2 regions of the Cryobacterium sp. AP27 genome follow, and region 1 is predicted to be linked to the other one. Evidence: predicted binding sites of a transcription regulator. Region 1 holds the regulator's gene; the other holds the start of a gene.
What was found. The regulator LexA, encoded in region 1, represses DNA repair genes until DNA is damaged. The targets are predictions, from matches to a motif close to TCGAACANNTGTTCGA.

Region 1 (5,118 bases):
GGTACAGCTGGACGAGCCCGGCCTCGTGAGCGAAAGCATCGACGTGCCCCGAGTGGAGACCCTCGCCGCGCTGGCCGCGACCTACGCGACTCTCGGACAGTTGGACCGTCGTCCCGCCATCTTCGTCGCCGCTCCCTACGGCAGCCTCGACGACGCACTCCCGGTGCTCGCCGACTCCCCGGTGGAAGCCATCGGCCTCGACCTGGTGCGCGGGACCCTTCCGGCACCGACACCGGGACTGGCCACGAAGGCACTCGTGGCCGGTGTCGTCGACGGGCACAACATCTGGCGGGGTGACCTGCAGGATGCTCTGGACCGTGCCGTGGCCCTGCGCACGCTGTCCCCGTCGGTGAGCATCTCGACGTCGACCTCGTTGCTGCACGTGCCGCATGACGTCACGGACGAGTCCTCTCTCGGTGCGGACCTCACCAGCTGGTTGGCCTTCGCCGATCAGAAGGTCGCCCAGGTGGCCGTACTGGCTCGCGGGCTGGCCGAGGGGTCCGCCGCGATCGCTCCGGAGCTGGCCGCGGCCGCCGCCGCACTGGAATCCCGCCAGGCCAGCCCCGGAGTGCGTGACGGCGCGGTGCGCGCGCGCACGGCTACCCTCAGCGCCGCCGACTTCTCCCGTGGCGAGTACGCCGACCGACTCACCGCCCAGGAGAAGGCCCTCGGGCTGCCCCTGCTGCCGACAACCACGATCGGGTCCTTCCCGCAGACCGGCGAGATCCGCCGCGCGCGCGCCCAGCTGCTCAAGGGAACGCTGGCCGAGAGCGAATACCGCGCGCTCATGAAGGCCGAAATCGCCCGGGTCGTGCAACTGCAGGAGGAGATCGGACTCGACGTCCTCGTGCACGGCGAACCCGAGCGCAACGACATGGTGCAGTACTTCGCCGAGAACCTTGACGGTTTCGCCGTCACCGAGAACGGTTGGGTGCAGTCCTATGGGAGCCGCTGCACGCGCCCGTCCATCCTCTGGGGCGACGTGTCCCGGCCCAAGCCGATCACCGTGGACTGGTCCCTGTACACGCAGAGCCTCACGACGAAGCCGGTCAAGGGCATGCTCACCGGCCCGGTGACGATCCTCGCCTGGTCGTTCGTGCGCGACGACCAGCCCCTGGGCGAGACCGCCCGCCAGGTGGCGCTCGCGCTCCGCGATGAGATCGGGGACCTGGAGGCCGCCGGAATCGGTATCGTGCAGGTGGATGAGCCGGCGCTGCGCGAACTCCTGCCGCTCAAGACGGAGCAGCAGCCGGACTACCTCGACTGGTCGGTCGGGTCATTCCGCCTGGCCACGGCCGGTGTCGCGGACGCCACGCAGATCCACACGCACCTCTGCTACTCGGAGTTCGGCGTCGTCATCGACGCGATTGCGAACCTCGACGCCGACGTGACGAGCATCGAGGCGGCGCGGTCCCGGATGGAGGTGGTTCACGACATCAAGGCCGGCGGCTTCGACCACGGCATCGGACCGGGCGTGTGGGACATCCACTCCCCGCGGGTTCCGAGCGTCACCGAACTGACGGAGCTGCTCGAAACGGCGGTCGGATCCATCCCCGTTCGCCAGGTCTGGGTGAACCCCGACTGCGGTCTCAAGACCCGCGGCTACGCCGAAACGGTCGAGTCGCTGAACAATATGCTCGAAGCGACCCGGATCGTGCGCGCGAGAATCGGCGCGGCCGTACCGGCTTAACCCACAACACGGCGTCGCGCCGGGAAGTGCACATACGGTGCACGTCCCGGCGCGGCGCCGTTCTTGTCGTGACTAGACGGAGCGCAGAACGGCGACGACCTTGCCGAGGATTTCGGCGAAGTCGCCCACGATGGGCTCGAAGTTGGAGTTGCGGGGGAGGAGCCAGGTATGGCCGTCCCGCTGCCGGAAGACCTTCACGGTGGCCTCATTGTCGAGCATGGCGGCGACGATCTCGCCGTTCTCGGCCGTCTTCTGCTGCCGGATGACGACCCAGTCCCCGTCGCAGATGGCCGCGTCGATCATCGATTCACCGATGACCTTGAGCATGAACAGCTCGCCCTTGCCTACGAGCTGCCGGGGAAGCGGGAAAATCTCGTCGATCTGCTGCTCGGCCATGATGGGAACGCCGGCGGCGATGCGCCCGACGAGCGGAACCATGGCCGCGTCGCCGATCTGTGCAGGGAGTGCAGCGCTCTCCCGCACGATCGGGTCTTCCGGTGACCGGGGAACCTCGATCAGTACCTCAAGCGCTCGGGGGCGGTTGGGGTCACGGCGCAGGTAGCCGCTCAGCTCCAGCTGGTTGAGCTGATGAGTGACGCTGGAGAGGGATGCCAGGCCCACCGCGTCGCCGATCTCCCGCATGCTCGGCGGATACCCGCGCTGGCTGACCGAGCGCTGGATCACGTCAAGGATGGCGAGCTGGCGTTCACTCAGGCTCTTGCGGCGTCGGGTGCCGCCCTTGTCGCGGGAACCGCTGGTGTCTTTCGTCACGCTTTCGCTCCTCGAGTCGGTCCCGCCGGTGGACATAAGCCCTGCGACGGGAATGTCGGTGGTATCTGGTTGAGTTCGGATTGAACAACTTCCTATCGAAACTTTATCCAGTTTCCGCCGGTAAGACAAACATCTATTCGAGGGTGTCGCGATCACTTTGAGAAAATTGAGAGCGAAAGGGTTGATTGTTCGAATATTCGAAGTTATATTCGGAACATAGTTTCGCATCCGGCTCTCCCGGCCGAGAGTCGGATGCGCAACTCGCCGAATGAGATCACCCGGAGGTTCGACATGAGCACAGTACGCATGAGCACACTCGATATGAGCACAGCAGGCATGAGCACCGTAGACATCAGCTCCGCCGCGCACACGAGCACGGCACCCGATCGTGCGGCCCCGACGGCCACAACGCGATTTCGACTCACCCGGCGGGGACGTCTCGTGCTCACCACCGTCGTGGCCACCCCGGTGGTCATCGCGGCGGTCATGCTGGCCCTCGGCGGCGGAATCGACGCGGCAACCGCGTCCGGTGCCGCGTCCGGCTCCGTTCTGCAGACGGAACTCGTGTCGTTCCGCTACGTCACGGTGGCGCCCGGCCAGACCTTGTGGAACCTCGCCCAGCAGATTGCGCCCACCGCGGACCCGCGAGACGTCATCGTCGACATCGTCGATCTGAACCACCTGCAGGGCAAAATCCTGCAGCCCGGTCAACGTCTGGCCCTGCCCGCCGGGTACTGATCCTTTCCCCTCCCGCAGCGGACGGGCGCCGCCGGTTGGGGCAGAGGGCCCTCGTCGCCGTAGCATTGGCGGGTGACCAGTCTCAATGACCTTCCCCTGCGCGCCGACCTCCGCGGTCAAATCCCCTATGGAGCTCCGCAACTGCATGTTCCGGTAGCCCTCAACGTGAACGAGAACACGCATCCGATACCGGAGCCGGTGGCTCTGGACATCGTGCGGGCCCTGGCGCAGGCGGTTCTCACCGTGAACCGCTACCCCGACCGGGAGTTCACCGAGTTGAGGGAACGACTCGCCGGGTACCTCGGCCACGGACTGACCCCGGAGAATATCTGGGCCGCCAACGGCTCCAATGAGGTGTTGCAGCAGGTGTTGCAGGCCTTCGGCGGTCCCGGCCGGTCCGTGCTCGGCTTCGCCCCCACCTACTCGATGTACTCCATACTCGCCTCGGGCACCGGTACCGAGTGGATCGCGGGCGGGCGCGATGTCGATTTCACCCTGTCGCCGGAGACCGCAGCGGACTGGGTGACGCGCACGAACCCCGACCTCGTCTTTCTGTGTTCCCCCAACAACCCGACCGGCACGACCCTGTCCCTGGACACGATCAGCGCCGTCTATGACGCCAGCCGCGGAATCGTCGTCGTCGACGAGGCGTACGCCGAATTCGAACCCGACGGCACGCCGAGCGCCCTCAGCCTGCTTCCGGGACGCGAACGATTGCTGGTCTCACGCACGATGAGCAAGGCCTTCGCGTTCGCCGGCGCACGGGTGGGGTACCTGGCCGCCGACCCGGCCGTGACCGACGCCCTGCGCCTCGTTCGCTTGCCGTACCACCTGTCGGCCTTCACGCAGGCGGCGGCCAACGCGGCCCTGGCCCACACGGACGACATGCTGGCCATGGTCGACGACATCCGCGGTCAGCGCGACCGACTGGTCGTCGAACTCGCCCGCCTGGGCTACTCCCCGTACGAGAGCGGCAGCAACTTCGTGCTCTTCGGCGGCGTAGCGGATCCCCGCGCCACCTTCGAGGCGCTTCTGGCCGAAGGCATCCTGATCCGCGACGTCGGGATCGCCGGGCACCTGCGCGTGACGGCCGGTACGCGCACCGAGACGACGGCGTTCCTCGAGGCGTTGGAGCGCCTCGGTCGACCGACGTCGGCCGCGGGCGAATAAGCTGGGTTCATGAGCTCACCTTCAACGCCGGTTGCACCGCGCGTCGCCCACCTGCAGCGCGAGACCAGCGAATCGAGCATCGAGCTGTCGATCAACCTGGACGGAACCGGGGTGAGCGACATTCAGACGACCGTGCCGTTTTACAACCACCTGCTCACGGCATTCGCGAAGCACTCCCTCACCGACCTCACCGTACGCGCGCACGGCGATACCGACATCGACGTGCACCACACCGTCGAAGACATCGGGATCGTGCTCGGCCAGGCCATCAAACAGGCACTCGGCGACAAATCCGGTATCTCTCGGTACGGCGACGCCCTGGTTCCCCTCGACGAGGCCCTCGTGCAGGCGGTCGTGGACATCTCCGGTCGGCCGTACCTCGTGCACGGCGGAGAACCAGCCGGATTCGAGTTTCACCTGATCGGCGGGCACTTCACCGGTTCCATGGTGCGGCACGTGTTTGAGGCCATCACCTTCAACGCCGGACTGACCGTGCACGTCACTGTTCTGGGCGGTCGGGATGCGCACCACATTGCGGAGGCGGAATTCAAGGCCTTCGCCCGCGCCTTCCGACTCGCCAAGGCCCTCGACCCGCTCGTGAGCGGCATCCCCTCCACGAAGGGCGCCCTGTGACCTCTGTTGTGGTCTTCGACTACGGAACCGGCAATGTACACTCCGCCGTCAAGGCGCTCGAACTTGCCGGTGCCGACGTCACCCTCACCCACGACCGGAAGGTCGCGCTTGAGGCC
Region 2 (5,118 bases), 930 kb from region 1:
GCTGGGCGGGGGAGCGGAACTCGCCTATGCCGCCGACTTCCGCATCGCCTCCACGTCGGTGCGCCTCGGCAATCCGGAGACCGCGCTCGGCATTCTGCCGGCGGCCGGGGCGCTCTGGCGGCTCGCGCAGCTCGTGGGTGAGCCCGTGGCGAAGCAGATCATCCTGGCCGGCCGCATCCTCACCGCAGGGGAGGCGCTCGCCGTGCACCTGGTGACGGAAGTACACGACCCGGCCGATCTTCTGGCCGCCGCACATGCCCTGGCCGATCGCATCGGCGCGCAGGATCCGCTCGCCACCCGCCTGGCCAAGCAGGTGTTCCATGCGCCACTGGACGCGCATCCGCTCGTCGACAACGAGGCGCAGGCCATCCTGTTTGAGTCGCCGGAGAAATTCGCCCGAATGGATGCGTTCCTCGCACGCAAGAAGCGGTCCTGATCGACGCCAGATGACCTTTGGCCCTACTGCGGCCGTCTCGGGGGCGGGACTGTTAAGTCACAACCCCGAGAAAGGTGTTCACATGACCTTGACGTGCCCCTACTGCCGTTCCCAGGCACGGCTGAGTCCCAACCCGGCGCATGAGCGGCGCTCTTCGCTTCCGGTGTACCTGTTCGTGTGCACCGGGTGTGACCACACGTCCGTGAGCCGGGTTCCGCTGCTTCGGTGAGCTGAGACTGGTCGCCGATACGTATCCGTGAAAGAGTGAAGGCACGAGATAGCAGGCCAGAGTACCGATGCGTGGGCGCCGGGCGTAGCCAGACGACGATCGGAACTTTGCCATGGTGGACCAGCCGGTCGATGAGCTCCACGGAGCCCCCCTCCAACCCGCCGGAACCCGGATCGAGGATCTGCTGCGCGAATTCGTCGCGCGGGCGGACGAACTGCTGCTCACCCAGGAACGCATTCGCGGCCTCGTCGGGGCCGTCGTGTCGATAGCAGAGGACCTGAGCCTCGAGGCCGTGCTCAAACGCGTGGTTGAATCCGCCTGCCGGTTGCTGCGCGCGCAATACGGCGCGCTCGGCGTGATCGGTGACGACCAGCAGCTCACCCATTTCGTCACGGTCGGTTTCGACGAGGAGACGATCGACAAGATCGGTCCGCTGCCCGTGGGCAAGGGTGTGCTCGGACTGCTTATCCAGGAGCCCCACCCGATTCGGCTGCACGACCTGGGGCAGCATCCCTCCGCCGCCGGGTTTCCCGAGAACCATCCGCCCATGGTCTCGTTCCTGGGCGTGCCGGTGCGGGTGCGTGACACCATCTTCGGCAATCTGTACCTCACCGAGAAGGAAGGCGGGGGCGATTTCACCCCCGAAGATCAAGAACTCGCCGTGGCGCTCGCCGCGGCCGCGGGCGTGGCCATCGAGAACGCCCGCCTGTTCGAGGAGGCCCGACTCCGCGGGGCCTGGCTCGAGGCCTGTGCCGACATGGCCAAGGATCTCCTCCGGTCCTTCGACGACGAGGGCGAGAGCGGATTGGACACGGTTGCCACGCGCGCCATGGCCGAAGCCGACGCGGCACTCGCGCTGGTCTGCCTGCCCACCGATGAAACCGACACGGTGTTCTGTGCGGCCGGGGCCGGTGCGGGAGCGCCGGCGCTCGTCGGTCGCAGCGTTCTCATGTCCGTGCCTGCGCTTGACCGGGTTCGCCGCACCGGGCAGTCGATGGTGCTTCCCGAGCTGTCCCAGGTGATCGACCCGGTGATCGCGGCCGAGACGGACGCCTGTCCGGAACTCGGCCACACCCTGCTCGTTGCCCTGGGCCCGCCCGGTGTGGGGCAGGGGGTGCTCCTGCTGGCCCGCCCAGCCGGCGCCGCCCCGTTCAGTGCCACCGACGTGGAGATGAGCGCCGTCTTCGGCTCCTACGTGGCGCTCGGCCTCGAGCTGGCCAACGTGCACCGGATGCGCGAACAGCAGGCCGTCTTCGGAGACCGGGACCGCATCGCCCGTGACCTGCACGACCTCGTCATCCAGCGGCTCTTCGCCGCCGGCCTCAGCATGCAGAGCCTTCGGCGCTTCACGGACGACCCGGTGGCGCTCGAACGCATCGCCGCCGTCACCGTGGAACTGGACAGCACCATCCACGAGCTTCGGGACACCATCTACTCGCTGCGGGGGGTGTCGAAGGACTCGGCCACCATGAGCAGCAAGATTCTTGCCGTGATTTCGGACGGTACCCAGTCCCTGGCGTTCGCGCCCAACATCGAATTGTCCGGACCCATCGACGCTGACCTGGGGGAGTCCCTCACCGAGAACCTGTTGGCGGTCATCACGGAGGCGCTCAGCAACGTCACCCGGCATGCGGCGGCAACGTCCATCAAAATCACCGTCAACGCCGAGCACGGACGCATCCGCCTGCTCATCGTCGACAACGGGCAGGGCTTCACCGAGAACAGGCGCTCGAGCGGTCTCGAAAACCTGCGGCAGCGGGCGCGCCTGTGCGGTGGACGCTTCGAGGTGACCAGTGAGCCCGGGGCGGGCACCCAACTGTCGTGGTCCGCGCCGGTGCCGATCGTGACCAACCCGTCACGACCCGGGCCGTCGCCGCGCGGGCTGCAGCGCGGGTTCGGAACCGAAGCCGCAACGTAGGCGTACCGGCCCATAGCGTCGGTGCCGCGACCAGCGACGCGGGGCCCTTCCGCTCCGGTCGGGCTCGCAATGATTTCCCAGGGGCGCCCACACGTCGGTCGAGCCGTCGCCCCGCGCTGGTCGAGCTTGTCGAGACCCCGCGTTCCGATCTCGTCACGCCCCCACACGAGTGGACCCGGAGGCCCGCCCTCGAATCAGAACCTCGCGTCCCGGGATCGGCCGGCGGCTGACGGGTGAAAACAGGCGCCGGGACAACTGAAAACAGATTCGAGACTTCAAAAGAATACTGTGAGTAAATCTCGCCTAAACGTTCGAATCGGGGTAAAATGGGGGTATGTTCACGACGGTGAAGTCCGGAGCTGAGATGGTCGCCCTGCTGGCGCAGGCCGACGAACTCGTCACGAATGCTCTGGCCGGGGTGCAGTTCGCGCTCCTCGACGACGAGGCGGCGCTGGCCGTGTTGGGGGCGTTGGAGGCGGTGGGGCGTCGGGTGGACGGTGGCCGGATCGGGTCCGCGGCGAATGTTGCGTGCCGCGCGGATGCGGGCTTGGGGCATGAGTCGTTGGCGTGGAAGAACGGGTGCCGGGGAAAGTTCGAACTGATCACCGGCGTGACGCGTATTTCCAGCAGCGAGGCGAAGCGGCGGATGCGGCTCGGCGGTTTGATCGCCGGTACCGCGAGCGCGTCGAGTGGGTTGCTGGGGCAGAGCGTTCCGGTGCGGCACCCCGCCGTCGCCGACGGTCTCGCCTCCGGCCAGCTCGGGGTGGATGCGGCGGAAGCCATCGTGACGGTGCTGGAGCAGATCGGCTCCCGCGTGGCGGTGGACGACCTGGACCGGGCCGAACGAGCCCTCGTCGCCTCGGCGACCGGGGCGATCACCGCGGAGACCGCGGGGCTTCCCGGGGCGGGGATCGCGTTCGGCGCCGACCTGATCCGCGCCCAAGCGCACCAGTGGGAGGCGGTCCTTGACCCGGACGGCGCCGCCCCGAGTGATGACGAGCACGCGGCGACAAGCACGGTGGGGTTCGGGGTGCTGCGTAACGGCCTCTACCCGCTGCACGGCGCGGTGACGCCGGACCTTCTCGGGGTGATGAACGGTGTCTTCGCCACGTTCCTCTCCGCCCACGCGGCCCCGGCGTTCCCGTCGGCGGAGGAGCAGGCGCTTATGGAGGCCGGCGAAGTCATACCGGGGGCCGAGGCGGTGGCCGTGGATGACCGCACGGGAGGGGAGAAACGCGCCGACATCCTCCGAGCCGTGTTCGAGACGACAGCGCGGGACCCGAAAACGCCCACTATGGGTGGTGCCGCTCCCGTGGTGATGGTGCATGTGAACGCCCGCGACCTGAAGACCGGCCGCGGCGTCGGCTGGATCGACGGCGTCGACGCCCCGATCAGCCTCCGCACCGTGCACCAACGCCTCTGCAACGGCGGATATCAGCAGGTGGTCATCGGCGACGACGGACAGGTGCTGCACCTCGGCAGCAAAGAACGGTTCTTCAGCCCGGCGCAGCGCCGGGCGATCGCCGCCCGCGACGGCGGCTGCGTCATCCCCGGCTGCACCGTCCCCGCCGCCTGGTGCGAAGTTCACCACGTGATCCCGTGGCAATCCCACGGCGCGACCGACGTGGAGAACGGGGTGCTGCTGTGCTGGTTTCATCACCACAGCATCGACACCAACGGGTGGAACATCCGCATGGTCAACGGGCGCCCGCACCTGCGCGGACCCGTACTCTTCGACCCCACAAGAACCTGGCGGCCCGCGGCCGCCCACCGCGCCAACACGCCCAGCACCGACCCACCCTGGAGCAGATCCAGGCAATAGCGTCCCGACCGGGATGCAGAGCGTCGAGGTGGTCGACTGCGGCACACGCGTCGAACGCGTCACCGGTGTGAGGACTCGATGCACCTGGAATCGGCCGCGAGGCCGCTCACCTAGTCTGGGAAGCATGGACGTACTGCGCGGAATCTGGGAAAACATGATCCAACCGCATGCCCCCCTTCCGGTCCAGGCGGCGTGGCTGACCATTGTGGCTGCGCTGCTTCTCGTGCTGGTCCCGATGGTCTGGCGCGTCACCCGGCACGGCATCACCATCGTGCACGAGGGCGGGCACGGAGTGGCGGCAACGCTGAGCGGGCGGCGGCTGAGCGGCATCCGCCTGCACAGCGACACCTCGGGACTCACCGTGAGTCGCGGGCGTCCCCGCGGCCCGGGCATGGTGTTCACGCTCGTCGCCGGCTACACCGCGCCCGCGGTGCTCGGGCTGGGAGCCGCGTGGCTTCTCGGCCTCGGGTACGACGTGGGGCTGCTGTGGCTGCTGCTCGTGGCGCTCGTGCTGCTGCTGGTACAGATTCGCAACTGGTTCGGACTGTGGTCGGTGCTCGTCGCGGGCACCGCCATCTTCGCCGTGTCCTGGTTCGGCTCACCACTCGTGCAAAGCGTCTTCGCCCTCGCCCTCACGGCGTTCCTGCTCCTGGGCGCGCTGCGCACCGTGCTGGAGCTGCAGCAGTCCCGCTCGCGCGGCTCGGCCGGCTCCT

Region 2: the regulator LexA is predicted to act here: its motif matches at 2,839-2,854, upstream of AC1MB9_RS08800 (HNH endonuclease signature motif containing protein).

The regions. Positions count from the first base shown of each region.
Region 1 covers NZ_CM155285.1:910,072-915,189, forward strand. Annotated here, with positions in the region: gene metE (5-methyltetrahydropteroyltriglutamate--homocysteine S-methyltransferase) at 1-1,690, shown strand, start outside; gene lexA (transcriptional repressor LexA) at 1,763-2,497, opposite strand; gene AC1MB9_RS04215 (LysM peptidoglycan-binding domain-containing protein) at 2,753-3,199, shown strand; gene AC1MB9_RS04220 (histidinol-phosphate transaminase) at 3,272-4,369, shown strand; gene hisB (imidazoleglycerol-phosphate dehydratase HisB) at 4,379-5,002, shown strand; gene hisH (imidazole glycerol phosphate synthase subunit HisH) at 4,999-5,118, shown strand, end outside.
Region 2 covers NZ_CM155285.1:1,842,296-1,847,413, reverse strand. Annotated here, with positions in the region: gene AC1MB9_RS08810 (enoyl-CoA hydratase/isomerase family protein) at 1-436, shown strand, start outside; gene AC1MB9_RS08805 (GAF domain-containing sensor histidine kinase) at 778-2,583, shown strand; gene AC1MB9_RS08800 (HNH endonuclease signature motif containing protein) at 2,918-4,405, shown strand; gene AC1MB9_RS08795 (M50 family metallopeptidase) at 4,530-5,118, shown strand, end outside.